One region of the Variovorax sp. GW458-11-26-14-LB1 genome, then DNA from elsewhere that is predicted to be linked to it. Evidence: riboswitches for the same ligand, from Rfam matches in the RefSeq annotation. Region 1 holds a riboswitch; the other holds the start of a gene.
What was found. A riboswitch is a leader RNA that binds a small molecule or an ion and turns the genes downstream of it on or off. The one in region 1 is predicted to bind S-adenosylhomocysteine.
Positions count from the first base shown of each region.

Region 2: it holds a riboswitch for S-adenosylhomocysteine, as region 1 does, so the genes downstream of both, ahcY (adenosylhomocysteinase) here and metH (methionine synthase) in region 1, are expected to answer to the same signal.

Region 1 covers NZ_JBWKYW010000013.1:112,596-128,431, reverse strand. Annotated here, with positions in the region: gene AC07YS_RS11695 (LysR family transcriptional regulator) at 1-184, opposite strand, end outside; gene AC07YS_RS11690 (PACE efflux transporter) at 286-723, shown strand; gene AC07YS_RS11685 (lipase secretion chaperone) at 745-1,656, opposite strand; gene AC07YS_RS11680 (esterase/lipase family protein) at 1,668-2,678, opposite strand; S-adenosyl-L-homocysteine riboswitch at 2,856-2,931, shown strand; gene metH (methionine synthase) at 2,954-5,716, shown strand; gene AC07YS_RS11670 (ArnT family glycosyltransferase) at 5,817-7,574, shown strand; gene AC07YS_RS11665 (glycosyltransferase family 2 protein) at 7,571-8,560, shown strand; gene AC07YS_RS11660 (GtrA family protein) at 8,571-8,984, shown strand; gene AC07YS_RS11655 (amidohydrolase family protein) at 9,013-10,212, opposite strand; gene AC07YS_RS11650 (TetR/AcrR family transcriptional regulator) at 10,167-10,934, opposite strand; gene AC07YS_RS11645 (ferredoxin--NADP reductase) at 10,963-11,736, opposite strand; gene AC07YS_RS11640 (6-hydroxynicotinate reductase) at 12,056-13,675, shown strand; gene AC07YS_RS11635 (UPF0280 family protein) at 13,680-14,582, shown strand; gene AC07YS_RS11630 (amino acid synthesis family protein) at 14,604-15,245, shown strand; gene AC07YS_RS11625 (amino acid synthesis family protein) at 15,284-15,836, shown strand, end outside.
Region 2 covers NZ_JBWKYW010000002.1:229,703-245,538, forward strand. Annotated here, with positions in the region: gene AC07YS_RS02445 (23S rRNA (adenine(2030)-N(6))-methyltransferase RlmJ) at 1-787, shown strand, start outside; gene AC07YS_RS02450 (septal ring lytic transglycosylase RlpA family protein) at 798-1,436, opposite strand; gene metF (methylenetetrahydrofolate reductase [NAD(P)H]) at 1,490-2,314, opposite strand; gene AC07YS_RS02460 (TlyA family RNA methyltransferase) at 2,325-3,158, opposite strand; gene ahcY (adenosylhomocysteinase) at 3,164-4,603, opposite strand; S-adenosyl-L-homocysteine riboswitch at 4,669-4,737, opposite strand; gene phaP (TIGR01841 family phasin) at 4,989-5,486, shown strand; gene AC07YS_RS02475 (alpha/beta fold hydrolase) at 5,509-6,438, shown strand; gene AC07YS_RS02480 (hypothetical protein) at 6,484-6,924, shown strand; gene AC07YS_RS02485 (alpha/beta fold hydrolase) at 6,921-7,994, shown strand; gene AC07YS_RS02490 (GNAT family N-acetyltransferase) at 8,020-8,613, shown strand; gene AC07YS_RS02495 (peptide chain release factor 3) at 8,690-10,318, shown strand; gene AC07YS_RS02500 (ABC transporter permease) at 10,323-11,126, opposite strand; gene AC07YS_RS02505 (DNA methyltransferase) at 11,323-12,363, opposite strand; gene AC07YS_RS02510 (hypothetical protein) at 12,360-13,550, opposite strand; gene AC07YS_RS02515 (ABC transporter permease) at 13,636-14,478, opposite strand; gene AC07YS_RS02520 (ABC transporter ATP-binding protein) at 14,487-15,482, opposite strand; gene AC07YS_RS02525 (HAD-IIB family hydrolase) at 15,578-15,836, shown strand, end outside.

The DNA.
Region 1 (15,836 bases):
CCGACGTGGGCTGGGGCTCGCGGCCGCTGCGGTCGAACAGCGGCAGCGCCAGCTCGGCCTCCAGGTTGGCGATGGCCATGCTCACGGCCGACGGCACCTTGCGCAGCGCCCGCGCGGCGGCCGAAAACGAGCCGTGGTCGATCACGGCCAGGAAGACCTCGACGTTGTCGCTGGAGAAAGCCATGGCGCCCGATCTATCAATAAAACTGAAATAAGTTAACTTTTTATATCAACTAAAAGCAAATAAAGTCCCTCCATCGCAGTCAAACACACAGAGAAACAGTCATGCAGGGCCTTCAGCGTCGGATCGTTTACATCTCCCTCTACGAGGGCATCGCCATCGTGGCGGCCAGCGCCGGCCTGGCCCTGATGTCGGATGCGGGGCTCGGCCACTCGGGCCTGCTGGCCGTGGGCGCCTCGGTCATCGCGGTGATCTGGAACCTGACCTTCAACGCCCTGTTCGAGCGCTGGGAGTCGCGCCAGGCGGTGCGCGGGCGCAGCCTGAAGCGCCGCATCGCCCACGCCATCGGCTTCGAGGGCGGCCTGATCGCCTTCCTGGTGCCGATGCTGGCCTGGGGCCTGGGCGTGTCGCTCTGGCAGGCGCTGGTGATGGACCTGGGCCTGGTGGTGTTCTTCCTGGTCTACACCTTCGTCTTCAACTGGGCCTTCGACCGCGTGTTCGGCCTGCCGGCCTCGGCCATGGGCGAAGCGCAGCCTGCGTAAGCCTGCGCTTACTTAGCGGATTTATCGCGCCGGCTTGGGCGCGGCGGCCGAGCGCATCGCCAGGGCACCGCTCAGGCGCAGGCGCTCGTTCTCGTTGAAGAGCGTCTCGCGCAGCTGGGCCCGCTCGGCCTCGGGCGCGCTGGCGTAGCGGTCGAGCCGGGCGTTCCATTCCTGGGTTTCCTGGTCGAGCGTGGCCAGGCCGCGTGCCACCTCGTAGCCGTAGGCCTCGCTGCGCGCGGCAAAGCGCTCCTGGGGGCTGGCGCCGCGCGCCTGCAGGGCCTCGGTCTGGCGCATCACGTCCAGATGCGCCACCGCCTCCTTGCGCACCTCGCGCTGCGCGGGCGACAGCCAGGCCTGCTCGCTTTGGGCCAGCGCCGCGGCGCGCTGCTCGGGCGTGAGGTCGGGGTTGGACAGCAACTCCATCTTCTCGGCCATGAACCGGTCCTGCCGGATCTGGTCGCCGAACAGGCCTTCGATTTCCTCGGGCGCGAAGAACTGCCGGCGCACCGCCTCGCGCGCCTCCAGGCTGCGCCGCAGAAAGGCCGGGTCGCCCGGCGCGGGTGGTTGCAAGGTGCGCAGGGCTTCCTGCATGTCGACGTAGCGCTCCAGCAGGGCCAGCGCGCGCACGCGCCAGTCCTCGCGCAGGCGCTGGGCGAGCAGGGCGGGCGCGCGGGCCATCAGCGTGGCCTTGCTGTCGGCCTGCGCTTCGGCGAGCACCTGGTCGAAGAGGGTGATGAGGTCGCTGGTGAGCAGGGCGTCGGGGGCCGCTGCGGTGGACTGCGCCGGACGAGGCACGGTGGGCACCGCGACCGCCGCCGTGGCGCGGGGCGCGGCGGCCTGCGGCGCATCGACCGCCCCGGGGCCGATCGCCAGCCAGCCGGTCCCCACGGCCACCAGCGCGACGGCGCCGATGGTCAAGGCCACACCGCGCATGCGCAGCGTCCTCAGAGCCCCGCGCTCTTGAGTCGCGCGGCCTGTTCCCTGAACAGTTCCGGCGGCTTCTTCTCGTAGTACGGGAACTGGCTGCCGTAGGTGTTGCCGAAGGCCTGGTTCACCTCGTCCAGGTGGTTCTGGCGGTAGTCGCCCAGGTGGGTGCCCAGGCGCGTGGTGCAGACCGCGAGCAGGCCGTCGTTGGCCTCGCCGAAGAAGAACAGGCTGCCCAGCGTCGACAGCGCCGTGTCGCTCGGGTCGAACAGGTTGAAGCTGGTCGACACGCCCGACCACGAGTAGTAGCGCACGCCGTTGGCCACGGCCGCGCCGCTCTTCACGTCGCACGACGAGCCCGGCGCGGGGCGCCCCTGCGGGAACTTGGCGTCGAAGGCCGCGCCGCCCGCCGTGGTCAGCGAGGCCAGCGCGTTCAGCGGCACCTCGGGCAGCTGGCTCGGGTCCTTGCCCGAGAGAAAACCGATCAGCCCCGTCAGCAGGTCGACGGCCTTCACCACCAGGGTCTGGCCGATGCCGCCTTCGGGCAGCTTGGCGAGCAGGTCGGCCACCTTCGAGCCGCCGTTGGCGCCGCCCACCGAGGTGACCGAGGCCACCATGTCGGGCGCCACCGCCGCCACGTAGCGCACCGTGGGCGAGCCCTGCGAATGGCCGATGAGGTTGAACTTGAGCGTGGGGTTCTGCTCCAGCGCGCGGATGGTCTTGAGCTCCTGCAGCAGCTGCTCGCCGCGGATCTCGGAGGTGTTGGTGCCCGACACCTGCGCCACGTACACCTTGGCGCCCGCCGCGGCCAGCCTGCCGGGGATGTCGTAGAAGTAGTCGACGCCCAGCAGGTTGTCGAAGCCCAGCAGGCCGTGGACCAGCACGATCGGGTACTTGGTCTTCGCCGTGTCGGAGGTGACGCGGGCCTCGACGCGGGTGGCGCTGTCGCCGGCCGCGGCACGCGCTGGTGGCGCGTGAACCGCGAGGGCCGCGGCGGCCAGGAGGCCGCAGCTCAGGGCCACGGCGCGCATCGGGGTGGCTGCATGCTGCAACCGGACATTCCACTTCCTGGCCATCGGCGAACTCCCTAACGTTTGGTTAAAAACACGAACGTTCGTTCAGAAACGGTGGGCGCATTCTGTTGACACGTGCAGGAATGAAAACTGGGGTTTTCCCAGGGCGCAATCGAATCGACCTAAAATGCGCGACTTCCCAAGGAGCGTTGCAGCGGTTCGCCACAGAGGCGAATCGTCAGGCTTGGGGCGACAACGACGCTCGCCTGTCCGACTCTTCCGCAGGTGAGGCCATGTCCCAGATTCCCGCATCCGTTTTCGCTCCCGTCGCTCCCCCTCCCATGAAGCTGTCCGGCCTCGAGCCGGTCGCCATCGGCGAGGGCACGCTGTTCGTCAACATCGGCGAGCGCACCAACGTCACCGGCTCCAAGGCCTTCGCGCGCATGATCCTCAACGGCCAGTTCGAGGACGCCCTGGCCGTCGCGCGCCAGCAGGTGGAGAACGGTGCGCAGGTGATCGACATCAACATGGACGAGGCCATGCTCGACAGCAAGGCTGCCATGGTGCGCTTCCTGAACCTCATCGCCAGCGAGCCCGACATCGCGCGCGTGCCGGTGATGGTCGACAGCTCCAAGTGGGAGGTCATCGAGGCCGGCCTGCGCTGCATCCAGGGCAAGGGCATCGTCAACTCGATCTCCATGAAGGAGGGCGTCGACAAGTTCAAGCACGAGGCCAAGCTGGTCAAGCGCTACGGCGCCGCCGCCGTGGTCATGGCCTTCGACGAGAAGGGCCAGGCCGACACCTACGCACGCAAGATCGAGATCTGCGAGCGCGCCTACCGCGTGCTGGTCGACGAGGTGGGCTTTCCGCCCGAAGACATCATCTTCGACCCGAACATCTTCGCCATCGCCACCGGCATCGAGGAGCACGACAACTACGCGGTCGACTTCATCAACGCCGTGCGCTGGATCAAACAGAACCTGCCCGGCGCCAAGGTGTCGGGCGGCGTGAGCAACGTGAGCTTCAGCTTCCGCGGCAACGACCCGGTGCGCGAGGCCATCCACACCGTGTTCCTGTACCACGCGATCCAGGCGGGCATGGACATGGGCATCGTCAACGCCGGCATGGTCGGCGTGTACGACGACCTCGAACCCACGCTGCGCGAGCGCGTGGAAGACGTGGTGCTCAACCGCCGCCCCGACGCGGGCGAGCGCCTCGTCGAAGTGGCCGAGACCGCCAAGAGCGGCGCCAAGGACGACAGCAAGAAGCTCGAATGGCGCGGCACGCCCGAGCACCCGGTGCACGTCAACCAGCGCCTGTCGCACGCGATGGTGCACGGCATCACCGACTTCATCGTCGAGGACACCGAAGAGGCCTACCAGCAGATCCTCGCCAAGGGCGGGCGTCCGCTGCACGTGATCGAAGGCCCGCTGATGGACGGCATGAACATCGTGGGCGACCTGTTCGGCCAGGGCAAGATGTTCCTGCCGCAGGTGGTGAAGTCGGCGCGCGTGATGAAGTCGGCCGTGGCCCACCTCATTCCGTACATCGAGGAAGAAAAGCGCCAGGACGAGGCCGCGGGCCGCGACGTGCGCACCAAGGGCAAGATCATCATCGCCACCGTGAAGGGCGACGTGCACGACATCGGCAAGAACATCGTCACCGTCGTGCTCCAGTGCAACAACTTCGAAGTGGTGAACATGGGCGTGATGGTCCCGTGCCACGAGATCCTGGCGAAGGCGAAGGTCGAGGGCGCGGACATCGTCGGCCTGTCGGGCCTCATCACGCCCAGCCTCGAAGAGATGCAGTACGTGGCCGGCGAGATGCAGAAGGACGACCACTTCCGCATCAAGAAGATCCCGCTGCTCATCGGCGGTGCCACCACCAGCCGCGTGCACACGGCCGTGAAGATCGCGCCGCACTACGAAGGCCCCGTGGTCTACGTGCCCGACGCCTCGCGCAGCGTGAGCGTGGCGCAGAGCCTGCTCTCGGACCAGGCCACCGCGTACATCGACGAGATCAACGCCGACTACGAGAAGGTGCGCACGCAGCACGCCAACAAGAAGCAGGTGCCGATGTGGCCGCTGGCCAAGGCGCGCGCCAACAAGACGCCGGTCGACTTCGCGAACTTCGTGCCCACCGTGCCCAAGTTCATCGGCCGGCGCGTGTTCAAGAACTTCGACCTCACCGAGCTGGCAAAGTACATCGACTGGGGTCCGTTCTTCCAGACCTGGGACCTGGCCGGCCCGTTCCCCGCCATCCTGAAGGACGAGATCGTCGGCACCGAGGCCGTGCGCGTGTACGCCGACGGCCAGCGCATGCTCAAGCGCCTCATCGAAGGGCGCTGGCTCAGCGCCAGCGGCGTGGTCGGCTTCTGGCCCGCCAACACCGTGAACGACGACGACATCGAGCTCTATACCGACGAGACGCGCAGCGAAGTCGCGCTCACCTGGTACGGCATGCGCCAGCAGACCGAGAAGCAGATGATCGACGGCGTGATGCGCCCCAGCCGCTGCCTGGCCGACTTCGTCGCGCCCAAGGACAGCGGCGTGAAGGACTACGTCGGCGTGTTCGCCGTCACCGCCGGCCTGGGCGTCGAGAAGAAAGAGAAGTTCTTCATCGACGACCTCGACGACTACTCCGCCATCATGCTCAAGGCCCTGGCCGACCGGCTGGCCGAGGCTTTTGCCGAAGCCATGCACCACCGCGTGCGCACCGACCTGTGGGGCTACGCGCCCCACGAAGGCCTGAGCAACGACGACATGATTGCCGAGAAGTACCGCGGCATCCGCCCCGCGCCCGGCTACCCGGCCTGCCCCGACCACAGCGTGAAGGGCCCGATGTTCGACCTTCTGAACTGCGCGGACATTGGCATGACCCTGACGGAGAGCCTCGCTATGATGCCCGCCGCCAGCGTGAGCGGCTTCTACCTCGGGCACCCCGATGCGACGTACTTCAACGTCGGCAAGATCGGGCACGACCAGTTGCAGGACCAGGCCGCGCGGCGCCGCACGAGCGAAGCGGAGCTCGAGCGCCTGCTGGCGCCGAACCTTTGAACCTGCCGGCCGGTCGGCGCGACCGGAGTGACCGGCCACGGGAGTTGATATTCAGAAGCTGATCTTTGCCGCCGCGCACTACGCCGAGTTCGCGATCTTCGTGATTGCCTGCTGGGGTGCCGGCCGCGCGGTGCTCGCGCGCCTGCGCCCGCCCTCGCGCCGCGACGCCTGGCTCGAAGCGGCCATGTCGGCCGCGCTCGGTGTCGGCCTTTACATCTGTGCCTTTCAGGCGCTGGCCATCTTCGGGCTCTTCCGCCGCGAGGCGACGCTGGGCCTGGTCGGCGCGGGCGTCCTGGCCGCCGCGTGGCAGTGGCGCGGCTGGCGCGCCGACATCCGCGCATTGCGCGCGGCCGCGCCCCCCACTGCGCCGTGGACCCGCTTCGAACGCATCGCCGCCATCGCGCTGGCGCTGGTCGCGCTGCCCGCGCTGGTGGCGCCGCTCGCGCCGCCGGCCGCCTTCGACGAGCTGATGTACCACCTGCCGTATGCGCGCCTCGTGGCGCAGCAGGGCACGCTGGGCATCCACGACTGGCTGCGCTACCCCTGGTTCCCCTACAACTACAACTTGCTGTACGCCGCCGCGCTGCAGGTGGGCGACGACGTGCTGCCGCACTTCCTCAACGCCCTGGCGGGCGCACTGTCGGTGCTGATGATCTTCCGCCTGGGCATCCTGCATGCCAACCGGCTCACCGCCTGCATCGGCGCGGCCATCTGGCTGGGCATGGGCGACTACGCCAACGCGCTGATCGACATGGGCGTGGCGCTGTTCGTGCTGTCGGCCTTCGTGGCGCTGTGGTGGTGGCGCGAATCCGAGCCGCTGCGCGACGGCACGCGCTGGCTCTGCCTGGCGGCGTTCTGCCTCGGCGTGGCGGCGGGCTCCAAGTACCAGGCGCTGATCTTCCTGCCGCTGGTGGCGCTGTTCGTGGTGCGCCACGAGCGCCGCCTGTTGCAAGCCTGGGCGCCGGCGCTGCTGTGCTTCCTGATTCCGTGCATCTACTGGTACGCGCGCAACGCCATCATGACGGGCGACCCCTTCAACCCGATCGGCGCGCGCGTGTTCGGCTTCACCGAATGGGTGCCGGCCGACTACGTGCAGCAGGTGGCCGACGTGCGCGACCACGCCGAGATGCCCAACGCGCTGATCTGGTCGGTGTTCCTCGCGCCCTTCAGCGTGTGGTGGAAGCGCTCCGCCGCCGTGCGCGCGGCGGGCTGGTTCTGCCTGTACTCGGTGGCCGTGTGGGTCGTGACCTCGCGCTACCCGCGCTACCTCATGGCCTCGTTCCCGCTGCTCGCGATGACGGCGGCCGTGGGCTGGCAGGTGCTGTTCGGCTGGATCGCGGCGGGCGTGCGCCGCCTGCGCGCAGCGCCCGCTGCGGTCGCAGCCGACGGCCCGCGCAGCGGCGCCGGCGTCGGCGACTGGGTCGTGGTGCTGCTGCTGGCCGTGCTGGCCGCCGTGTCGGTGGGCCAGACGGCCACCAAGGTGTCGATGATCTCGCTCACGGCCGAGGCGCGCGAGGCCTTCCTGCGCAAGCACGTGCCGGGCTACGGCGTGATGGACTACGTGCGCCGCAACGTGACCGGCCGCGTCTACCAGATCGCGCTGAACGAGGCGATCTACTACGGCCCCAACCCGATCTGGGGCGACACGCTGGGGCGCTGGCGCTACCGCGACTACCTGCTGATGTCGCCCGGCGACACGGCGCGCAAGCTGGCAGCCGAGGGCTTCACCACCGTCGTCATGTCGCCCGAGATGGTGAAAGTGCTCAGCGTGCGGCCCGGCTTCGACCAGTACTATGGCCTGCTGCACGACCAAGACGGCAGCCGCGCCTACCGACTCCTTCCGACGACCGCCCCATGACGACCGACCACCGACCCGCCCCCGTGTCCGCCATGCCGCGCATTGCCGCCGTCATTCCCTGCTTCAACGAGGCCCTGGCCATCACCCAGGTGATCGAGGGCTTCCGCGCGGCCCTGCCCGGCGCCGAGATCCACGTCTTCGACAACAACTCCACCGACGACACGGCCGCCGTGGCCCGCGCGGCCGGCGCGATCGTCACGCACGTGGCCGCGCGCGGCAAGGGCAACGTGGTGCGGCGCATGTTCGCCGACGTCGAGGCCGACATCTACGTGATGGTCGACGGCGACGCCACCTACGACACCACCGCCGCGCCGCGCCTCATCGCGCGGCTGGTCGAGGGCAACCTCGACATGGTGGTCGGCAGCCGCGTGGACGACGGCCAGGACGCGCTCACCTACCGCGCCGGCCACCGCTTCGGCAACTGGCTGCTCACGGGCACCGTGGCGCAGCTCTTCGGCGGCGGCCTCACCGACATGCTCTCGGGCTACCGCGTGTTCTCGCGCCGCTATGCCAAGTCGTTCCCGGCCCTGTCGCAGGGCTTCGAGATCGAGACCGAGCTGACCGTGCACGCGCTCGAGCTGCGCATGCCTTACGCCGAGGAAGCCACCGCCTACAGCACGCGCCCCGAAGGCTCGCACAGCAAGCTCTCGACCTACCGCGACGGCTGGCGCATCCTGAAGACCATCGGCAAGCTGTTCGTGAGCGAGCGGCCGCTGCAGTTCTTCTCGATCGTCGCCGCCGTGCTCGCGATCGCAGCGCTCGCGCTGGCCCTGCCGCTGTTCATGACCTACGCCCACACCGGCCTGGTGCCGCGGCTGCCCACGGCGGTGCTCGCCACCGGCGCGATGCTGGCGGCGCTGCTGTCCTTCGTCTGCGGCGTGGTGATGCACACCGTCACGCTCGGCCGGCAGGAGGCCAAGCGGCTGCGCTACCTGGCGCAACCCTGCGTGCGCGAGAGCTTGCGCAAGAGCCTGCGCGCGCACTGACGGCGGCGCGATGAAGATCGGGCGCGAGTTCCTCTCGTTCGCCGTGGCCGGCGTGATCGGCTTCGTGGTGGACGTGACGGTGCTCTACCTGCTGGCGCCGCTCTTGGGGTGGTACGGCGCGCGCGTCGTGTCCTTCCTGGCCGCCGCCACCACCACCTGGCTCTACAACCGCCGCTACACCTTCGCGGCGAGCGCGGCCGGCGCCGCCACGGGGCGTTCGGTCTGGCGCGAATACTTGGGCTACCTCACGACCATGCTGGCCGGCGCCGTGCTGAACTACGGCACCTACGTGCTCACGCTGCACTGGGTGGAAGGCCGCTGGGCCGCCGCGCTCGGCGTGGCGCTGGGCAGCATCGCGGGCCTGGGCGCCAACTTTCTCTCGGCGCGCTACCTGGTCTTCCGCTCGCACCGCAGCGGCGGCTGAGGCCGCCACCGGGCGCGTTCAAGCGCGCTCAGTGCCCGCCCGACACCACCACCGGGATCTCGGTGGCCGGCGGCGTGTTGCGGCTGCGGCCGCAGCGCACGAGGCCGTCGATCATCACCATGCCCACGCCCGGGATGTCGCCCAGCTGCACGCTTTCGAGCAGGCCCGGCGCGGGCGAATGCTGGGCGCGGTCCATGAACACGAAGTCGGCCGCGCGGCCCACCTCGATCAGGCCGCAGTTGAGCTTGCGGATCTTCGCCGTGTTGCCGGTGGCGAAGCAGAACACCAGCTCGGCCGGGATGTTCGCGATCGACGACAGCATCGCCACCATGCGCAGGATGCCCAGCGGCTGCACGCCCGAGCCGGCGGGCCCGTCGGTGCCGAGGATCACGCGGTGCGGGCACTTGAGTTCGAGCGCGGCCTTCGCCGCCGCGATGGCGACCTTCTCGTTGCCGTTGTGCACGATCTCGATGGCGCGCGAGCTCTTCTCGCACAGCTCGCACACGTGCGCCTCGGGCAGCGAGGTGTGGCCGCCGTTGATGTGGCCGATGATGTCGGCGTCGGCCTCGAGCACCACGTCCTTGTCGATCAGGCCCGAGCCCGGGATCGACGGGCCGCCCGTGTGGATCGTGCTCTGGATGCCGTATTTGCGCGCCCAGGCCACCATTTCCTTGGCCTCGTAGCCGGCCTTCACCGAGCCCAGGCCCACTTCGCCCAAGAGGCCCACGCCCGCTTCGGCGAGTTCCTTGAAGTCGCTCTCGACCATGCCCTTCTCGATGACGGGCGCGCCGGCCAGCACCTTCACGCCGCCGGGGCGGAAGTTGTCGAAGGCGCGCTGCGCGGTGATGGCCAACGCCTTCAGGCCGACGATGTCCTTCGGGCGGCCGGGCAGGTGCACCTCGCCGGCCGAGATCATGGTGGTCACGCCGCCGTGCATGGTGGAGTCGATCCAGCCGATCTGGCCCTGGCGCGGCGTCCAGTCGCCGAACACCGGGTGCACGTGGCTGTCGATGAGGCCGGGTGCGACGCAGGTCTTGCGCGCGTCGATGACGGTGACGGCGCCTTCGAGGTCGCAGTCTTTCTCCTTGCCGACCGCCACGATCAGGCCGTCGTTCACCACCAGGGTGTCGGCGTCGAGGATGGGCTTGTCGATGTCGCCCGAGAGCAGCAGCCCGATGTTCTTTATGACGACCTTGCCCGACTTTGTGCCGGCTGCGATTTCTGCCATTTCGTTGTGTCCTCGTCGTGGGGTGGGGAAGGGGTGCGGTTGTCCGATACCTCGTCCGCGCGCACGGTGCGCAGCAGGGTCTCGATGACGAAATCTTCCCAGTGCGCGACGGCTTCCGGCGACTCCAGCGGCTCGCCGAGGAAGGCCGTGAGCGTGTGCCGGTTCGATGTGTAGAAATAGCCGGTGGACGCGATCAGCAGGTAGATGTCGCGCGCCACGAGGTCGGTGCGGAACAGGCCCTGGGCCGCGCCGCTGGCAAGGATTTCCGAAATGATGGCCACCGCCCGCGACGAGTACTCGCGCGCCCGCAGCGACTTCGAGATGTGCCGGCCCTTGTGCAGGTTCTCGGTGTTCAGCAGGGTGACGAACTCGGGGTTCTTGCGGTAGTAGCCGAGCACGAAGCGGATGACTTCGGTGAGCGCTTCCACGGGCCGCGAGGCGTCGAGCGCAATGGCGGCTTCGGCATCGTCCATGCGCTGGTAGATGCCTTCGAGCACCGCGATGAACAGGCCCTCTTTGCTGCCGAAGTAGTAGTAGATCATCCGGTCGTACGACTTGGCGGCCTTGGAGATCTTCTCCACGCTGCCGCCGTCGTAGCCGTACTTGGCGAACACCTTGGTCGCCGCCTTGAGGATGCTGTCGCGCGTGGCCTGGGCCGCGGCCTCGCGCACGCCGGTGCGGCGCTGGGGCTTGGGCTTGCTGACGGAGCGGGAGTCGGCCATCGTGCGCGCAGCGCCTCTGTATCGGGTCTTACTTCTCGGCGAAGGCGCGTTCGACCACGAAGTCGCCCGGCGTCGAGGTGTTGCCTTCCTTGAAGCCGCGCTTTTCCAGGATGTGCTTCAGGTCGACCAGCAGGCCGGGGCTGCCGCACAGCATCACGCGGTCTTCCTCGACGTTCAGCGGGGGCAGGCCCAGGTCGTCGGTGAGCTTGTTGCTCTCGATCAGGTCGGTGACGCGGCCCTGGTTGCGGAACTCCTCGCGCGTGACCGTGGGGTAGTACAGCAGCTGCTTGGCGATCATCTCGCCCAGGATCTCGTGCTTGGGCAGGTGGTCGGTCACGAGGTCGTGGTAGGCCAGCTCGTCGACCTGGCGCACGCCGTGCACCAGGATGACCTGCTCGAACTTCTCGTACGTGTCGGGGTCGCGGATGATGCTCATGAACGGCGCCAGGCCGGTGCCCGTGCCGAACAGGTACAGGCGCTTGGCCGGCAGCGTGTAGTCGATGAGCAGCGTGCCGGTGGGCTTGCGGCCCACGATCACGGTGTCGCCCACCTGGATGTGCTGCAGCTTCGAGGTGAGCGGGCCGTCCTCCACCTTGATGCTCAGGAACTCCAGGTGCTCCTCGTAGTTCGGGCTCACGATGCTGTAGGCGCGCAGCAGGGGCTTGTTGTTGACCTTCAGGCCGATCATCGTGAAATGACCGTTCGAGAAGCGCAGCGCCGGGTCGCGCGTGGTGGTGAAGGTGAACAGGCGGTCGGTCCAGTGGTGGACGCTCAGGACGCGTTCTTCGCTGAATGCACTCATACAGAACTCAAGTGTTGGTTGAAGACAGAAAAGGGTGGCTGAGCCGAAATGCACGCCTTTGGGGCGTCCGCCATCGGCCGGCTAGCAACCCTCCATTGTCGTTGGTCGGAAAAACCCCGATGAACACCGCGAGAAAACACCATTGCAAGCATCGGGCCTGTTTGCTACATTGACCTTTGATGTAGTGAACGCAACATGAAAGTGTAGGGGATGCTACACAAACGAAAGCCGCCGCACAAGCACCTGCACGGCACGTTTGTTGCAAACCTCCGGGGCCTGAAGACCCGCTCCGACAGCACCACACCACGAGATCGCCCCGATGACTGAACACACCAAGACAGACGGACTGCCCGGCATCGACATGCCCCTGGTCGCGCAGGCCGGGGGCGCCGCCTTCGGCAAGGCGCCGCCGCGCAACGAGAAGATGAGCACCGCCAAGGTCGAGTGCAACGCTTGCCCGGTGCTGTGCCAGATCTCCGACGGCCGCACCGGCGCCTGCGACCGCTACGCCAACCGCCAGGGCGTGCTGGTGCGCGTCGATCCGGTGGTGCTGCTGCGCCGCACGCTCGCCAGCGAACAGCCGGCGCTCGTGCCCTTCGACCGGCCCGGCGCCGAGGCGGTCGAGGCCGATGCCACGCCCGACTGGAACGGCGACCTGCTGCATGCCGACGAGGTCTTCGTCACCGGCGTGGGCTCGTCCACCACCTACCCCGACTACAAGCCCGCGCCCTTCATCGTGGCTTCCAAAGCCCAGGGCGTCGACATGGTCACCGTCGTCACCGAAGGCATCTTCAGCTACTGCAGCTTCAAGGTGAAGATCGACACCGACCGCTTCCTGGGCGCCGAGCAGGCCAACGTGCGCTACAAGGGCGAGGTCGTGGGCCATGTCACCACGGCCGAGTACGGCTCGCAGATGCTGTCGCTGGGCGGCGTGCACCACCTCACGGGCGGCAGCAAGAAAGAGGGTCGCATGACGGCCGAGCTGATGCAGCTCCTGGGCAACAAGCAGGCGGTGGAATGCACCATCGACGGCGGCGCCAGCCTCGTCATCCAGGCCGGCAAGGCGCCCATCGTCAACGGCGTGGAAGAGCAGCGCATGCGCGTGGGCTGCGGCTCGGCGGCCGTGGGCATCTTCGCGCGCCAGTTCGCCGGCGTGGCCGACGAGGTGGTGGTGGTCGACGACCACATCACCGGCGTGCTCACCGAGCACCAGGCCGGCCGCTGCCTCGACATGACGCCCTCGGGCATCCAGATGCTGGGGCGCAAGTCGACACCCGGGCGCTACTTCCAGGTCGCGAACCCGGGCAACGGCTGGGGCGGCACCGACATCGCCGACCCGCTGGCGATCATCGAAGGCTGGGAAGAGGGCGTGGCCCGCCCCGGCCTGCGCCTGCTCATGACCTCCACCACCGGCGAGCACGCGCAGTGGTACGTGCTCGACGAGGCGCTCAAGCCCATCGAGCAGCCCATGCCGCCCGAGGTGCGCCGCATCGTCGATCGCATCGGCGAGAACTGCGAGCCCTCGCTGTGCACCGTGCTGTTCCTCGGCGGCGCCGGCGGCAGCCTGCGCGCGGGCGTCACCGAGAACCCGGTGCTGCTCACGCGCGCCATCAAGCGCGCGCTGGTCAACGTCACCTGCGGCGGCGCGCCGGCCTATGTGTGGCCCGGCGGCGGCATCACCGTGATGGCCGACGTCATGCGCATGCCCGACAACAGCTTCGGCACCGTGCCCACGCCGGCCATCGTCGCGCCCATCGAGTTCAGCATGCGGCGCGCCGACTACGAAGCGCTCGGCGGGCACGTCGAACACATCTTCCCGCTCGAGCAGGCGCTCGCACGCGGTGCGTGGCAGGAAGACGGCGCACCGCTGGCGCGCCAATGGCTCGTCATCGACGATGCCAACCCGTGGCCGCTCGGCCACGCCCCCATGCTGGGCTGAAACCATGTCCGCCCAACGCACGGCGCTCGACGCGGGCCGCTGGCATTTCAACCACGGCCCGATCGACATCGTGGCCGAAGCACACGGCGACCCGTACGCCGTCGCGGCCGCACACGACGCGGCCTGGGCACGCTTCGGCCATGTGCTCGACGAACTCGTGCGCGAGCTGCCGCAGCTGCGCCTGCCCGTGGCCGCACGCCAGCGCCCGCGTGGCGTGGTGGCGCGGCGCATGTGGGACGCCTGCGATGCGTTTTCGCCGTTGTTCCTCACGCCGATGGCGGCCGTGGCCGGCAGCGTGGCGCAGGAACTCATCGCCTTCTACGACCGGCCCGGCATCGAGCGCGCCTGGATCAACAACGGCGGCGACATCGCGCTGCACCTCGCGCCCGGCCACACGGCGCGCGCGGGCTTGTTTGCCGACCTCGCGCGCTTCGACTGGCGCGACAGCGGCATGCTGACCACCGACGGCCAGTTCGCGCTGCACGCCGACCAGCCGGTGCGCGGCGTCGCCACCAGCGGCTGGCGCGGGCGCAGTTTCTCGCTGGGCATCGCCGACAGCGTGACGGTGTTGGCCGCCACCGCGGCGCAGGCCGACGCCGCCGCCACCGTGATCGCCAACGCCGTCGACGTGGCCGACGCCGCCATCCAGCGCCTGCCCGCCAGCGAATGCAAGGACGACAGCGACCTCGGCGACACCCTCGTCACCGTCGACGTGCCGCCGCTGGCGCCCGCGCAGGTGCACCATGCACTCGATGCGGGCGCGGCGTGCGCCCGCGCGCTGCAGAAAAGGGGGCTCGTGTGGGCCGTTCTGCTCGTTTGCCAGGGGCAGTGGCGGCGGGTGGAACCCTTATGCTCGAAGTCGCTGGACATCGCGCTGCCCGAAGCAGTTGGTTCAGTATTTGCTTAACGAAAAGCAAGGTTCTTTTTCATGATCGAAATCCGTCGCGTCTTCACCCATGTCGAGTACATCCACCACGAGTTCGGACCGCGTGCCGAAACCCCGCTGGTGCGCGGTGCCATCGGCGCGGTGCTGACCAATCCTTTCGCGGGCCGCTACGAGCCCGACATCCTGCCGATGATGGCGCTGCTCGACCCCGTGGGCGTCGACATGGCGCACCAGCTGCACGCCGCCATGGACGTGCCGCTGGAGCAGATCGCCACCTACGGCAAGGGCGCCATCGTCGGCGCCGACGGTGAGCTGGAGCACGGCGCGCTGTGGCACGTGCCCGGCGGCTACGCGATGCGCGAGCTGCTCGGCTGGAAGGGCAGCCGCGCCGCCTACACCGCGGGCAAGGCCGAAGAGAAAACCGGCCAGCCCGGCAACGCGCTGTCGATCGTGCCCTCGACCAAGAAGGTCGGTCCGCCCGGCGCCGCGCTCGACGTGCCGCTCACCAACATCAACGCCAGCTACGTGCGCGGCCAGTTCGACGCCATCGAGGTGCGCGTGCCCGGCGCGCCGATGGCCGACGAGATCGTCTTCATCCTCGCGATGAGCACCGGCTACCGCGTGCATGCGCGCGTCGGCGGCCTGCTCGCCAAGGACATCAGCAAGTGGGACGGCCTGCGCTGACCGCACAAGACAAGAGACAAGACAAGGAACACACAGACATGACCGCCAACATCCGCAAGCTCGTCATCCAAGTCGATGAAACCCGCAAGGAAATGGGCCAGGACGTGACGCCGCCCACGCGCCGCGCCGTCGCCATCGCCGTCATCGAGAACCCCTACGCCGGCCGCTACAGCGAGAACCTCGACGAGCTCATCGCCATCGGTGAAGAGCTCGGCGCGCTGCTGGGCCAGAAGGCCGTGAAGGCGCTGGGCATCGAGCCCGGCCAGGCGCAGAGCTACGGCAAGGCCGCCATCGTCGGCGAGCGCGGCGAGCTGGAGCATGCCGCCGCCATCCTGCATCCCAAGCTGGGCGCGCCGCTGCGCGTGGCGGTCGAGAAGGGCGCCGCACTCGTGCCCTCGGCCAAGAAGCAGGGCACGCTGGGCACCGCCATCGACGTGCCGCTGGGCCACAAGGACGCCGCCTTCGTGCGCAGCCACTTCGACGCCGTCGAGGCCCGCGTGGCTGATGCGCCCCGCGCCAACGAGATCGTCGTGGCCGTGGCCGTCACCGACAGCGGCCGCCCGCTGCCGCGCGTCGGCGGCCTGCAGGCCA
Region 2 (15,836 bases), on a different contig from region 1:
CGGCGAAGCGGCCGACGGCGTGCTGCGCTTCTTCGCCGCGCCGGACAAAGCCCCCGACACGCCCGCCCCGGCCGCCAAGTCGACGGGCAAGAAGCCCGCAGCCCCCGCCGAAGACAAGCCGGTCGCCGAAGCCATCGCCCGCTACCTGAGCGTGATCCACGACTTCAACCCCAAGGGCGGCGCCCGCGTCTACCCCGGCTCGCCGTTCATCGTGCAGCACCTGCTGCGCGACCACGACAAGCTCAAGCTGTTCGAGCTGCACCCGACCGACGCCCGCACGCTGGACGCCAACATCGCCCAGCTCGAGGCCGGCCGCCGCATCGCCGTGCTGCGCGACGACGGCTTCGGCAGTGCCACCAAGTTCCTGCCGCCGCCCTCGCGCCGCGCGCTGGTGCTGATGGACCCGAGCTACGAAATGAAGACCGACTACGGCCGCGTGCTCGACTTCGCGGCCGAGGCGCTCAAGCGCTTCGCCACGGGCACGTATGCCGTCTGGTATCCGATCATTCCGCGCCCCGAGGCGCACGACCTGCCACGCCGCCTGAAGACGATGGCGACCAAGGCCGGCAAGCCGTGGCTGCACGCCACGCTGACGGTCAAGTCGAGCAAGATCACGAAGGACGCCGCCTCGGGCGAAACGCAGCGCCCGGGCCTGCCGGCGAGCGGCATGTTTTTGATCAACCCGCCCTACACGCTGAAGGCGCAACTGGCCGAGGCGCTGCCCCAGCTGGCCGAGCGCCTGGCCCAGGACCGCAACGCCGCCTACTCGCTCGAGAGCGGCGGCTGAGGCCGGCCGCTCAGCGGCGCTTGCGCGGCGGCACGATCACCCGCTTGCGCGCGGGTGCCGGCGCGCGCACGCGCGAGGTCGGCGCCTCCGGCAACAGCGCGGGCTGCAGATCTTCCGCCGCCACGGCCTGGCCGCCACAGCGCATGCCCTCGCGGTCGATGACCGACAGCGCCACCTGCTTGATGCCCATGCTCGTGAGACCGATGCGGTCGGCCGCGGCGCGGCTCAGGTCGATGATGCGGCCCGGCGTGAAGGGCCCGCGATCATTGACGCGCACCAGCACCTCGCTGCCGTTGACCAGGCTGCGCACGCACACGCGCGTGTTGAAGGGCAGCGTCTTGTGGGCCGCCGTCATGGCGCCCATGTCGAAGCGCTCGCCGTTGGCGGTCTTGCGCTGGTGGAACTGGATGCCGTACCACGACGCGCCACCACGCTCGAAGATCTCGCGCGGCTCATCGCCGGGCACGCCGTCGTCCAGCGACTCGCCGGTGCCCGACACCGCGAGGTCGTAGCGCACCGACGGCACGGCCGAGCGCGGGGCGGCGCCGGGCGGCACGGCCAGGCCGCGTCCCAGCGGCTGCAGCCGCTTGCCGGACGCCGCCGGCGCAGCGGCGGTGTCCGCGTCTTTCTCCTGCGTGGCAGGCGGCATGGTGCACCCTGCGAGCACGCAGGAGACCGCGACGGCGACCGCGCGCAGCCCTCTCAATCCAGGCGCTCCAGGATCGCCAGCGTGGCCGCCGACTGGTTCATCGTGTAGAAGTGGATCGCGGGTGCCCCGCCTTCTTGCAGGCGCGCGCACAGGTCGGTCACCACGTCCAGGCCGAAGGCCTTGATGGAGGCCGTGTCGTCGCCGAAGCCCTGCAGCCGCAGGCGGATCCAGCGCGGAATCTCGGCGCCGCAGGCGTCCGAGAAACGCATGAGCTGCGTCGAGCTCGTGATGGGCATGATGCCCGGCACGATCGGCGTGTCGAGCCCCAGCTTGCGCGCGTCGTCGACGAAGCGGAAGTAGGCCTCGGGGCTGAAGAAATACTGCGTGATGGCCGAGTCGGCCCCCGCCTTCATCTTGGTGGCGAAGGCTTGCAGGTCGGCTTCGGGCGAGCGCGCCTGCGGATGCACTTCGGGGTAGCAGGCCACCTCGATGTGGAAGTCGCGCCCGGTCTCCTCGCGGATGAAGGCGACCAGGTCGCTCGCGTACTGGAACTCGCCGCCGATGCCGTAGCCGCTGGGCAGGTCGCCGCGCAGCGCGACGAGGCGCTTCACGCCCATGGCCTTCAGCTCGGCCAGCTGCTCGCGCACGGTGGCGCGCGTGGCGCCGATGCACGAGAAGTGGCTGGCAGCGTCCACGCCCTCGGCCAGGATCTCCTGCACCGCACCGAAGGTGCCCTGGTGCGTGGAGCCGCCCGCGCCGTAGGTGACGGAGCAGAACTGCGGCTTGCGCGCATACAGCTGCTGGCGCACAGCGCGCAGCTTGACCGCGCCTTCGGGCGTCTTGGTCGGGAAGAATTCGAAACTCAGCGGAAGGCGCACCTGCGTCTCCTTAGGAACCGTCGCCCGCCTTGGCAGCAGCACGAACGGCGTGAATGAAAAACTCGCGGTTGCCGTCGCCCCCGGCGATCGGGCTGTCGAACCAGCGCAGCACCTTCAGCTCGAGCGCCGCGCAGGCGTCGTGCAGGCGCTTCTCGACCACAGGGTACATCGCCTCGTCGCGCACGATGCCGCCCTTGCCGACCTGGCCGGGCTGCAGCTCGAACTGCGGCTTGACCAGCATCAGCAACTGGCCGTCGTCGGCCAGGAACTGCACCACGGCCGGCAGCACCAGCGTGAGCGAGATGAAGGACAGGTCGCCGACGATGAGGTCGAAGCGCGGCTCAGGCGGGGCTTCGACAACTTCGACAGCCTCACCCACCTCGTCGTCCTCGCCATCGTCCACCTGCAGATCGGCCGGCGACAGCGCCCGCGCATTGACGCCTTCGATGGCGACCACGCGTTCGTCCTCGCGCATGCGCGCATGCAGCTGCCCGTGGCCGACGTCGACGCCCACCACCTTGGCGGCGCCATGCTGCAGCAGGCAGTCGGTGAAGCCGCCGGTCGACTGGCCGACGTCCAGGCAGAGCTTGCCCGTCGGGTCCACGCCGCTGGTCTTCAGCGCGCCTTCGAGCTTGAGGCCGCCGCGCGACACGTAGCGTGCCTCGGCGGCATCGGCGAGCTCGAGCTCGGCCGACTCGGGCACTTCGTCCTTGTTCTTGGCGACGTTGCGCCACGCGTCGCCCGTGCCCGCGTCACGCCAGCGCATGCCGCCGGCGATGAGCCGGACGGCTTGCGAACGCGACGCGGCCAGGCCGCGCTCTACCAACAGTTGATCGGCGCGCACGCGGATCAATAGCGGTAGGTGTCCGGCTTGTAAGGGCCGTTCTTGTCCACGCCGATGTAGGCGGCTTGCGAGTCGGTCAGCTCGGTGAGCATGGCGCCGACCTTCTTCAGGTGCAGGCGCGCGACCTTCTCGTCCAGGTGCTTGGGCAGCACGTAGACCTTGCCGGCCTGGTAGGCGTCGGGCTTGGTGAACAGCTCGATCTGGGCGATGGTCTGGTTGGCGAACGACGACGACATCACGAAGCTCGGGTGGCCCGTGCCGCAGCCCAGGTTCACGAGACGGCCCTTGGCCAGCAGGATGATCTTCTTGCCGTCCGGGAAGGTGATGTGGTCGACCTGCGGCTTGATCTCTTCCCACTCGTACTTCTCGATCGACGCAACGTCGATCTCGTTGTCGAAGTGGCCGATGTTGCAGACGATGGCCTGGTCCTTCATGGCGGCCATGTGCTCGTGGCGGATCACGTCGCGGTTGCCGGTGGTGGTCACGAAGATGTCGGCCTTGTCGGCGGCGTACTCCATGGTCACGACCTTGTAGCCTTCCATGGCGGCCTGCAGGGCGTTGATGGGGTCGATTTCAGTCACCCACACCTGGGCGCTCAGTGCGCGCAGCGCCTGGGCCGAGCCCTTGCCCACGTCGCCGTAGCCGGCCACGCAGGCCACCTTGCCGGCGATCATCACGTCGGTCGCGCGCTTGATGCCGTCGACCAGCGATTCGCGGCAGCCGTACAGGTTGTCGAACTTGCTCTTGGTGACCGAGTCGTTCACGTTGATGGCGCGGAACAGCAGCGTGCCCTTGGCGCTCATCTCGTTCAGGCGGTGCACGCCGGTGGTCGTCTCTTCGGTCACGCCGATGATCTCGGCCGACTTGCGGGTGTACCAGGTGTCGTCCACGGCCAGCTTGGCCTTGATGGCGGCGTACAGAATGCGTTCTTCTTCGCTGGTCGGGTTGGCGAGCACGCCCAGGTCCTTTTCGGCGCGCTGGCCCAGGTGCATGAGCAGCGTGGCGTCGCCGCCGTCGTCCAGGATCATGTTCGGGCCTTCGCCCTTCGAGCCCTTGGGACCGAAGTCGAAGATGGCGTGGGTGTAGTCCCAGTAGTCCTTCAGCGACTCGCCCTTGATGGCGAACACCGGCGTGCCGGCGGCGGCGATGGCGGCGGCGGCGTGATCCTGCGTCGAGAAGATGTTGCACGAGGCCCAGCGCACTTCGGCGCCCAGGGCTTGCAGCGTCTCGATGAGCACGGCCGTCTGGATGGTCATGTGCAGCGAGCCCGTGATGCGTGCGCCCTTCAGGGCCTGGCCCTTCGAGAACTCTTCACGGATGGCCATGAGGCCGGGCATCTCGGTTTCGGCGATCTTGATTTCCTTGCGGCCCCAGGCGGCAAGGGACAGGTCGGCAATCGCCTGGTCGGCGGTCGAGACGGGGGTGGGCTTGAGTACAGCGCTCATGTGAACTCCAAAACTGGTTTGAAAGATGCCACTGCGTACGGGGAAGAAAGACTCACCGCGAGAACAGCGGGTGAGCGTGGTTGCGATGTGGTCCGAGCCTCACGCCTGACGGCGCTGCAACGCTCCTCGGAGCGCCGGATTGTAGTCGCGGCCGCCCGGCCCGCCAATCGACCGGGGCATCCCACATCACGGAAAGCGCGGGCGCCCGCCAGGCCGGGCCGTGCGGCGCGGGCCACCCCGGGAAACTCCGCAGGCAAATCCGCGCTTGGAGCGCCCTGAGCCGCGCCGGCCCGGCGTATCGTGGCGGCGGGCCCCGGCCGCCCGGCCGCTGCCTGCATCCACCCGTTCGATTGTTTTCATCACCCGACACAGGAGATTCCGCACCATGGCCACTGCCAAGAAAGCCGCCGCGAAAAAAACCACCGCCAGCAGCGCCGGCGCGAAGCAGGCGGCGCCGTCCGCCGCGGACATGCTCGATCCGATGAAGAACCTCAAGGGCATGGCCGAGCGCCTGCAGAACCTGAACCTGACCGGCGGCGCCGGCAAGCTGCTGGACAGCGGCCGCAAGGACCTGCAGGCGCTGATGCAGGCCAATGAAAAGTCCTACCAGGGCCTGCAGACCGTGGTGCAGCGACAGACCGAGATGATCAAGACGGCCATCGCCGAATGGCAGACCGCCGCCAAGGCGATGCCGGGCAAGGACCCGAAGGAAAACCTCGCCAAGCTCGACGAGCTGGGCCGCCAGTCGTTCCAGCGCGCCGTCGACGACATCAAGGAGCTGGCCACCCTGGCCGCCAAGTCGCAGGCCGACGCCTTCGACGTGGTGCGCCAGCGCATCCAGGCCAACGTGGACGAGGTCACGAAGCTGCTGCAGCGCAAGTAACAGGAAGAAAAGAAAGGCCCGCATGACCGCCGTCGCGCCCCGCACCGAACGGCGCACCCGCGCCAACGGCATCGAACTGGCCTGGGACAGCTTCGGCGACCCCGAGGCGCCGCCGCTGTTGCTGGTCATGGGCCTCGGCGCCCAGATGGTCGCGTGGGACGACGCGTTCTGCGCCGGCCTGGCGCAGGCCGGCGGCCACCATGTGATCCGCTTCGACAACCGCGACATCGGCCACTCCACCCACCTGCCGCACGCCGGCGTGCCCGACATCCAGGCGCTGATGCTGCAGGCCATGGCCGGGCGCCCGCTGCAGGTGCCCTACACGCTGCGCGACATGGCCGACGACTGCGCCGGCCTGCTCGACGCGCTGGGCATCGCACGCGCCCACGTCGTGGGCGCGTCGATGGGCGGCGCCATCGGGCAGGAGATGGCCATCCACCACCCGGGGCGGATGCGCTCGCTCACCAGCATCATGTCGAGCACCGGCGACCCGGCCCTGCCGCCGCCCACGCCCGAGGCGCTGGCGGTGCTGTTCGCGCCCGCGCCGACCAGCTTCGAGGCCTACCTGCCGCACCACGCCAAGCTGTGGCGCGTGCTGCGCGGGCCCGACGCCTTTCCGCTCGACGAGGCGCGCGACGCCGAACGTGCGCAGCTCGCATTTCTGCGCGGCCTCAACCCAGGCGGCGTGGCGCGCCAGCTGGCAGCCGTGTTCGCGTCGGGCAACCGCAAGCCGGCGCTGCGCGCGGTGCAGGTGCCTACGCTGGTGATCCACGGCGACGTCGACCCGCTGGTGCCCGTGGCCTGCGGCATCGACGTGGCCGAGGCCATTCCCGGCGCGACGCTGCTGCGCATTCCGCGCATGGGCCATGCGCTGCCGATCGCGATGTGGCCGCAGATCATCGAAGCCATCGCCGCGCACACTGCACGGGCGGCGCGGCGCGACGATCACTGAAGAAAAAAAGAGACACGACAACGAACCCAGACGGAGGTGTTTTTCATGAGCCAGTTTCCGTCCCTCGATCCCATGGCCCTGTGGCGCGAGCTCACGGCCCAGTGGGAAAAAAGCACCAACGAGTTCGCCAACGAAGCCATGGCCTCGGACCCGTTCCGCCAGGGCATGCACGGCGGCATGAACGCCTCGCTCACCGCGCAGAAGGCGGTGGGCGACCTGATGGCGCGCTACCTCACGCTGCTGAACCTGCCCACGCGCGCCGACCTGCAGGCGCTGGGCGAGCAGCTGCACCGCATCGACGACCACCTGGCGGGCATCCGCCGCGCGCTGGAAGGCGGGGCCGGGCCGGCCGCGCGGACCGCCGATACGGCCACTGCACCGCCCCGGCCGCGTCGCACCAAGCAACCGCCGGCGGCGGCAGTGCCTGCACCGGCAGCCAAGGCCGCCGCCCCCAGGAAACGCACCGCCGGAAAGCGCCGCCCATGAGCGCGCCGCCCGACACCTTCCAGCTGCCCGACATCCGCGGCGAGATCGAGCGCACGATCCAGCGCAACATCAAGGGGCTGGACTTCCTGACCTCGACCGCGCCTGCCGTCGGCCTCACGCCCAAGGACGAGATCCACCGGCGCGGCACGCTGAGCCTGTACCACTACCGCCCGATGGTCGACGAGATCTACCGCGTGCCGGTGCTCATGGTGATGGCCACCACCAACCGCGCCTACATCTTCGACCTCGCGCCGGGCCAGAGCATGGTCGAGTACCTGCTGCTCAAGGGCTACGACGTCTACGTGATGGACTGGAACGCACCGCGCCCCGACGAGAAGCGCCTGCGCATCGAGGACTACGTGCTCGACTTCATTCCCGACTCGATCCGCCGCGTGCAGGAAGACTCGGGCGAGGAAGACGTCACCATCGCCGGCTACTGCATGGGCGGCGTGCTCTCCACGCTGTACGCGGCCCTGCACCCCGGCGGTCCGATGAAGAACCTCGCGCTCTTCACCACGCCGATCGACTTCAGCCGCATGAAGCTCTTTCACGCGTGGTCCGACCGGCGCTACTTCGACGTCGACCGCCTCATCGACACCGTGGGCAACGTGCCGCCCGAGATGCTGTTCGCCTCCTTCGACATGCTGCGCCCCGCCGGGCGCGGCGCCGGGCTGGTGCAGCTGTGGGACAACATGGCCAACGACGAGTTCGTCAAGTCGTACCGCATGTTCGACCGCTGGGGCGCCGAGATGCTGCCGCTGGCCGGCGAGTACTTCCGCCAGACCGTGAAAGAGCTCATGTGGGACAACAAGCTGCACAAGGGCGAGCTGGTGCTCGGCGGGCGCCCCGTGCTGCTGAAGAACATCACCGTGCCGGTGCTGCACGCGCTCGCGCAACACGACCACATCGTGCCCTACGAGGCGGGCCAGCCGCTGATCGCCGGCATCGGCTCCACCGACAAGGAAGAGGTGGTGCTCAAGGGCGGCCACGTGAGCCTGGCGGCCGGCACCAACGCCGTGCGGCGGCTGTGGCCCAAGCTCGACGAGTGGCTGGGCATGCGCTCCACCTGACGAACACAAACATCCCCCTACGCTCATGACCGCATCTTCTTCCCGCACCTACCCGCGCACCGTCGCCCACGCGGACGGCGACATCGCCCTGCGCCTGATGACCGGCGCCGACGCGCCCGCCGTGCTGGCCTTTGCGCAGGCGCTGCCGGCGCACGACCTGCTCTTTCTGCCGCGCGACATCACTGAGCCCAAGGTGATGGCCGCCTGGGTCCGCGCCATCGAGCGCGGCGACATCGACAGCGTGCTCGCCGTGCGCGACGGCGCCGTGCTGGGCTGCGCCGCCGTCATCCGCGACCCGCATTCGTGGTCGGGCCACGTGGCCGAGCTGCGCGTGCTGGTGTCGCCCGCGCTGCGCGGCGGCGGCCTGGGCCAGCAGCTGGCGCAGGAGGGCTGCGCGCTGGCCTTCGCCCACGGGCAGGAAAAGATCGTCGCCCAGATGACCGTCGACCAGCGCGGCGCCATCGCTGTCTTCCAGGCCCTGGGCTTCCGGCCCGAGGCCCTGCTCACGCGCCACGTGAAGGACCGCGAGGGCAAGGCGCACGACCTCGTGGTGCTGAGCCAGGACGCGGCGCAGGTCGAGGCGCAGATGCGGGCGTACGGGGTGACCGAGGCGTTTTAGGCCCATCGGCGGGGGATTGAGGGGGTTGGCGAGGCGGCCTCCTAAAATCGGGGGATTCCCCTGCAGATTGCCCACCTTGTCTTTTCTCGCCGAAACCCGCCGCCGTCGCACCTTCGCGATCATTTCCCACCCTGACGCCGGCAAGACCACGCTGACCGAAAAACTGCTGCTGTTCTCGGGCGCGATCCAGATCGCCGGCTCGGTGAAGGCCCGCAAGGCCTCGCGCCACGCCACCTCCGACTGGATGGAAATCGAGAAGCAGCGCGGCATCTCGGTGGCCTCGTCGGTGATGCAGATGGTGTACCGCGAGCACGTGATCAACCTGCTCGACACGCCCGGCCACAAGGACTTCTCGGAAGACACCTACCGCGTGCTCACGGCCGTCGACTCGGCGCTGATGGTGATCGACGCGGCCAACGGCGTGGAAGCGCAGACGCGCCGGCTGATCGAGGTCTGCCGCCAGCGCGACACGCCCATCATCACCTTCGTCAACAAGATGGACCGCGAAGTGCGCGAGCCGCTGGACATCCTGGACGAGGTGGAGCGCGAACTCGGCATGCCCTGCGTGCCCATGACCTGGCCCGTGGGCCAGGGCAAGAGCTTCCGCGGCATCATGAACCTGCGCACGCAGGCGATGACGGTGTTCGAGTCGGGCAGCGAGCGGCTGCCGCACGACTTCGAGACCATCCCGCTGAGCGAGCGCGACACGCTCGTCAAGCGTTTCGGTGCCGACTTCGAGCACGCCATGGAAAGCATGGAACTGGCCACCGGCGCCTCGCCCACCTGGGACCGCGAGGCCTTCCTGGCCGGCAAGCAGACGCCGGTGTTCTTCGGCTCCGGCGTGAACAACTTCGGCGTGATGGAAGTGCTCGACGCGCTGGTCGACCTGGCGCCCTCGCCGCAGTCGCGCACCAGCACCACGCTGGTCAACCGCCAGCCGGTGGTGAAAGAGATCCAGCCCGAGGACAAGGACTTCGCGGGCGTGGTGTTCAAGGTGCAGGCCAACATGGACGCCAACCACCGCGACCGCATCGCCTTCGTGCGCATGGCCTCGGGCAAGTACACACCGGGCATGAAGCTGAAGGTGCAGCGCACATCGAAAGAGCTGCGCCCCACCAGCGTCGTGACCTTCATGAGCCAACGCCGCGAGGCGGTGGAAGAGGCCTACGCGGGCGACATCGTGGGCTTCACCACCCACGGCGGCGTGCAGCTGGGCGACACCATCACCGACGGCGCGAACCTGCAGTTCACCGGGCTGCCCTTCTTCGCGCCCGAGCTGTTCATGACCGTCATCCTGAAGAACCCGCTGCGCACCAAGCAGCTGCAGCAGGGCCTGGCCCAGTTGGGCGAGGAAGGCGCGATCCAGGTCTTCCGCCCCGAGGTCGGCGGCCCGATGCTGCTGGGCGCGGTCGGCCAGCTGCAGTTCGAAGTGGTGCAGCACCGCCTGAAGGCCGAGTACGACGCCGACGTGCGGCTCGAAGGCTGCCAGTACACGGGCGCGCGCTGGATCACGGCCGACACCCCGGCCGAGCTGCGCGAGTTCGTCCACGCCTACCCGGTGCGCATGGCCAAGGATGCGGCCGACACGCTGGCCTTTTTGTGCACCTCGCCGTACGACGTGCGGCTGGCGCAGGAGCGTTTTCCGAAGATCCACTTCCATCCGCTGCGCGAGCACGCGGGGCTGGCGCTGCAGAGCGCCGGCTGATCGGCTAGCTGCCCGACGAGGTGTAGTGGCGCAGCCCGAGGCGCCACGCACCGAACGCCGCCGCGAGGAACACGAAGCCCGCGAGCGGCGACACCCACCCCACCCAGGCCGGCGCGCCCAACGGGTCGGGCTTGCCCAGGATCGCCAGCACCGGGTAGTACGCCACGCAGGCCAGCGGCACGATGAAGGTCAGCACGCGGCGGAACCACTGCGCATAGAGCGCCAGCGGGTACTGCGCCGCCTGCACGCCGCCGTAGGTGAGCACGTTGGCGATCTCCAGGCTTTCGACGGTCCAGAACGACAGCGTGCCCTGCAGCACGAGGATGCCGAGGAACAGCGCGATGCCGCCGGCCAGGGCGAACAGTGCGATTGCCACGGCGCTGGGGGTCCATGCGATGTCGGCCTGCACGGTCGCGAAGGCCAGCACGAGCAGGCCCTGCAGCAGACGGCCGAGGCGGCTGATGCGCACGTCGTGGCCCATGAGCTGCAGCGCCAACGGGCGCGGACGCAGCAGCAGCCGGTCGAAGGTGCCGGTGCGCAGGAATTCGGTGCCCAGCACGTCGAAGCCACGGCCCAATGCGTCGGCGAGGGCGAACATGCAGTTCACGAGGCCATAGAACAGCGCGACCTCGCCGATGCCCCAGCCCTGCACCTCGCCGAAGCGATGGAACAGCGCCCAGACGGCGACGACCTCGATGCCTGTGCCGAGGAACTGGCCGAGGGTCAGCAGCAACGCGGACGCGGGGTACCTGGCCTGGCCGCTGATGGAGGCGGCCATGAGGCGGAAGAAGAGAGGGAGGGCGCCCATCTTCAATGGCCCTCGCGGCCTGTATCGCCGTGGTTCAGGGCGCGTGCACAGGCCACCGGGTACTTCCCTCCGCGAATGTCCCCCGGGCTTCGCCCTCCTCCTTGATTTCGCTGCGGGAAGCACCCGCTGTCCTGCGCACACCGAGCGCGGTCGTGGTGCGGGTCGGTCCACCGCTGTGCGGGTTGCGTCATGCCGCTCATTGCTCGTAGCAGATGTCGAGCCGGATCAATGCGCCGCGGGCATCGATGCGGTCGGCGCGGAAGTAGAAGCGGCCGCGGTAGCTGTCGAGGTGAAGGGGTGTGGTGACCGGGTCGCCCCAGCTCGTCACCGAGAAGCCCTGCCCTTGCAGCCATCGCAGCAGGGCGTCCAGGCGCTGCGGGTCGGCGTCGACGCGGATGTCGGCGTCTGCGGGCGGAGGGCCCTGTGGGTCCTGCTGCCAGCGCGCGAAGCTGCCGAACAGCGTGAAGACGTGTCCTGCGGCGCGCATGGCATCGAGCAGCGCAGCGGTGGCCGGCAGGTCGATGCGCTCGCGCTGCTTGCGAAAGACCAGTGCGTGCTCGTGGCGCCGGTCGGTGCGGGCATCGGTGTCGTTGTCTGCCGCGTCGTGCGGATAGACCAGCACGCGCTCCTCCTCCATCGTGAAGAGCGAACCCAGGATGCGGGCGAGATCGAAGGCCAGCGGCAGCACGCGATCGCCGATCCGGAGGTTCTCCACCATCGCGATGCAGGCACCGCCCTCGCGCAATCCGGCGCGCACGCGGTGGAAGACGTTGCGCAGGCCATCGAGGTGCTGCGCGTAGCTCGGGCTGTCGTAAAGCTGGGAGGTTGCCTGCGCACCGGCCCAGCGGCAACCGAAGTAGGGCACGTTCGTCAGGCAGAGGTCGAAGGGCGGGAGCGCGGCGTCTTCGAGCGCATCGCACGAGGCGTGCAGGAGCGTCGTGCCGTGGGCGAGGCCGTGGCGTGCCAGCCGCTCGCGGATGAGGTCGATGCGGCCTGCATCGACTTCGCAGCCCAAGGCCCGTCGGTCCTCGAGGCGCGCCGCGAGCAGCGTCGTGCCGAAGCCGGCGAAGGGGTCGAACACCATGTCGCCCGGTTGCGAGAACCGGCGCACGAAGGGCAGCATCTGCTCGAGCCATCCGCAATCGCGCCCGCCCATCGGGTCCCGCGTGCGCAGGTCGTCCGGCAGCCGGTAGCGCGGCGATTCATGGTCGAGCTTCAGCCAGCTGTGACTGCTCATGGGCAGGCCTTCGCGGTGCGCGTGTCGAGCAGCACGTCGTGCCCCGGCTCCCAGCCGGCGCAGAGCTGTCCGTCGGCAAAGTAGACGAGCTTGTAGACATCGCCGGTCGCGTGGCGCGCGTGCATGGCGCCGTAGTCGGCGCTTTCGAAGACGACCGTCAGGCCGCTGTCGGTGCGCAGGCGCAGGTTCCAGAAGTAGTAGCCCTCGGTGAGGCTTTCGAGGGTCCACCCGCGCGAGATGTCGGGGTCGTCGAGGCAGGCCGTCAGCAGCGCGTCCATCGAGACCCGCTGCGCGCGCAGGTAGCGCGCGGTGGCGTTGTCGCGGTAGCCCTCGTCGAGCCGCGAGAACTCCCGGAAGACGACGGTCCCGGCGCCGCATTGCCGTGCCCACGCGAGGTACGCGGCCACGTCGGTCGGCTGCGCGACGCCGCCGCGCTGGAGGATGCACACGAGCCGCAGCGCCACCGCATCGGCGAGCTGGCGCGCGGTGCGCTCGAACACGACGGGATCGCCGATGGCCACCTCGGGCCGGAATCGCATGATGGCCTGGTTGACCGCGCCGTCGTGGTGGTGGCGGGACAGCTCCAGCCAGCTCATTTCGAAGCCTTGCAGCGCTCGCCGCAGCACCTCGCCCTGCGGGCCGGCAAAGCCTGCGCCGTTGGTATAGAGCACACGATCTTCGACCACCGGGCCCTGGCTTTCGCCCGCGGCCAGCGTGTGCAGCAGCCGAAGCATCCAGTCGGCGTCGTCGCTCGTTTCCAGGCCCGAGAGCGACCACGACAACGGCACGCCGCGCAAGGCGCGCAGCGCGCGGGACAGGCCGTCGAAGTAGTCGGGCGCCGGACGCAGCCGGGACGCCGAGGTTCCGCCCTCGGTCTTGCGCAGGTTTTCCGAGCAGAAGCCGCAACGTGCCGAGCAAGACTTCACGGACGCGTACGGCGTGAACGTGAGGGGCTGCGCAAGGCGCCGCGCGACGCCGCCGATCGTGTGCGTGTGCCAGCGCGCGGCCTCGTGCGAAGGCGGCGTGCGAAGCGTCACGCCGCGCACGGAGCGGCGAAGGCGTTCGAAGAGTGGGGAGCTGGCGCTGCGCGGCAGATCGGCCACGGCGATCTGGTCGATCGCGCAGGTCACGGTCCGCACGGCGAGGGGCGTCGGCGCATCGGCTTCAACGGGAATGACGGGGCGCATGGCAGGGGCGGGGTTGTCGCACCCGCCACCATGCGACAGTGCTGCCTCCGAGGGCGGGAGTGGCTCCCTGCGCGCGCCCGTCACTCTAGCCACCCTGCACCTGCAGACTGCGCATCGTGCGCCCCATCGCCATCCGCCCGAACGCGACCAGCGCGACGATCCAGAAGCACTGCAGCCCCAGCGCGGCCAGCGCATGCCAGCCGCTCAGGTGCCCGAAGTACAGCCGTGCCGGAATGTCGAACAGCCCCGCCAGCGGCTGCACCAGCAGCGCGGTCTGCCAGGCGTCGGGCAGCAGCGCCAGCGGCAGCAGGTTGCCCGAGAACACGATGACCACGGGCGTCGCCACCGCCTGGATGCCGCGCTCGTTGAGCGCCGCCGTGGTCGCCACGTTGAGCAGCATCACCATCGCGGTCGAGAGCAACAGGCCCAGCCCCACCGACAGCAGGAACGCCGCGCCGGCCAGCGCGTTCGCGGGCAATTGCCAGGCCCAGTCGCCCAGCCCGACCAGCGGCAATGCGACCGCCGCGAAGGCCGCCATCAGCGCCACGCGCGGCAGCAGGCGCGCCGCGATCCAGCCGGCCGTGCGCGCGAACCACAGCGCGTAGGCGTCCACCGGGCGCAGCCGGTCGTAGGCCACCGCGCCGGTGCGCGCGGCCTGCGCCACTTCCGGGTCGCCCAGCCAGGGCATCAGCACCAGCAGGCCTTGCGCGAGCCAGGTGTAGGTGATGGCCTGGGCCAGCGACATCGACGAGGCCGCGCCCGCGATGGCGCTGCCGCTGTAGAACGCGGCGAACACCATCACCTTGATGCCGCCCCACCAGCACTGGGTGGCAAAGCCTGCGAGCGCCGCCGTGCGGTACTGCAGCATCTGCAGGAAGCGCGAGACGAACGCCGCGACATACGGCCGGGCGAGGTCGCGCGGGCCCATGGCCGGCCTCACGCCTCGGCCGCTCCGTGCATGGCGTAGAAGCGCGCGATCACGGCTTCGATCGCGAGGCCTTCGAGGCGGATGTCTTCCACGGCGTGCGCGCCGGCGATGCGGGCGATGAGCGCGGGCGCGGGGGTCTGCTTGGGGTCGAAGTCGAGCACCAGCGTCTGGCCGTCGCGCGAATGCACGGTGGCGCCGTCGACGTGCGCGGGCAGCGTGGCGTCCTGTGCAAAGTCGACCACCAGCCGGCGCTCGGCCATCACCTGCGCGCGCAGCGCCTCGACCGGGCTGTCGGCCAGCACGCGGCCGTGGCCGATGACGATCACGCGCTGGGCCAGGGCCTCGATGTCGTGCATGTCGTGCGTGGTCAGCAGCACGGTGGTGCCGCGCTCGCGGTTGGCACGGCGCACGAAGTCGCGCACGGCGAGCTTCGAAGGCGCGTCGAGGCCGATGGTCGGCTCGTCGAGGAACAGGATGTCGGGCTCGTGCAGCAGCGCCGCCGCGATCTCGGCGCGCATGCGCTGGCCCAGCGAGAGCTGGCGCACCGGCTGGTCGAGCACGCGCTCCAGGTGCAGCAGCGCGACCAGCTCGTCGCGCGTGCGGCGGTAGCGCTGCGGATCGACGCGGTAGATGTCGCGCAGCAGGTCGAAGCCGTCGCCCACGGGCAGGTCCCACCACAGCTGCGTGCGCTGGCCGAAGACCACGCCGATGCGCGCCACGTGGCGCTCGCGGTCGGCGAAGGGGTCGCGGCCGTCGACTTCCACGCGCCCGCCGTCGGGCCGCAGGATGCCCGAGAGGATCTTGATGGTGGTCGACTTGCCCGCGCCGTTGGGCCCGATGAAGCCCAGCAGCTCGCCGCGCTCCAGCGCGAACGACACGCCCGACAGCGCCTCCACCGAGCGGTGGCGGCGCTGCAGCAGGCCGTGCAACGCGCCGCGCAGACCGGGGTCGCGCTCGGACACACGGTAGGTCTTGCGCAGGTTGTCGACGAGGATGTGAGGCATGGTGGAAGGTGCCGCGCCGGCCTGAAAGCGCGGCGGGGGCGGGATGCTACACGAAAGCGCCGGTACGATCACGGGCCTCTTCGAGAATCCTGTCCATGTCTTCGCCTCCCCTGCCCGCCTCGCCCCACCACCTGTTGCCGCTCACGCGCTGGCCCGCCGACGCGCGCGCTGCGCTGGTCGGCGTGTTCACCGACATCGACGACACGCTCACCACCGACGGCGCGATCACGCCCGATGCGTTGAAGGCGCTGGCCGACCTGAAGGCCGCCGGCCTGGCGGTGGTCGCCATCACCGGCCGGCCCGTGGGCTGGAGCCTGCCCTTCGTGAACAGCTGGCCGGTCGATGCGATCGTGG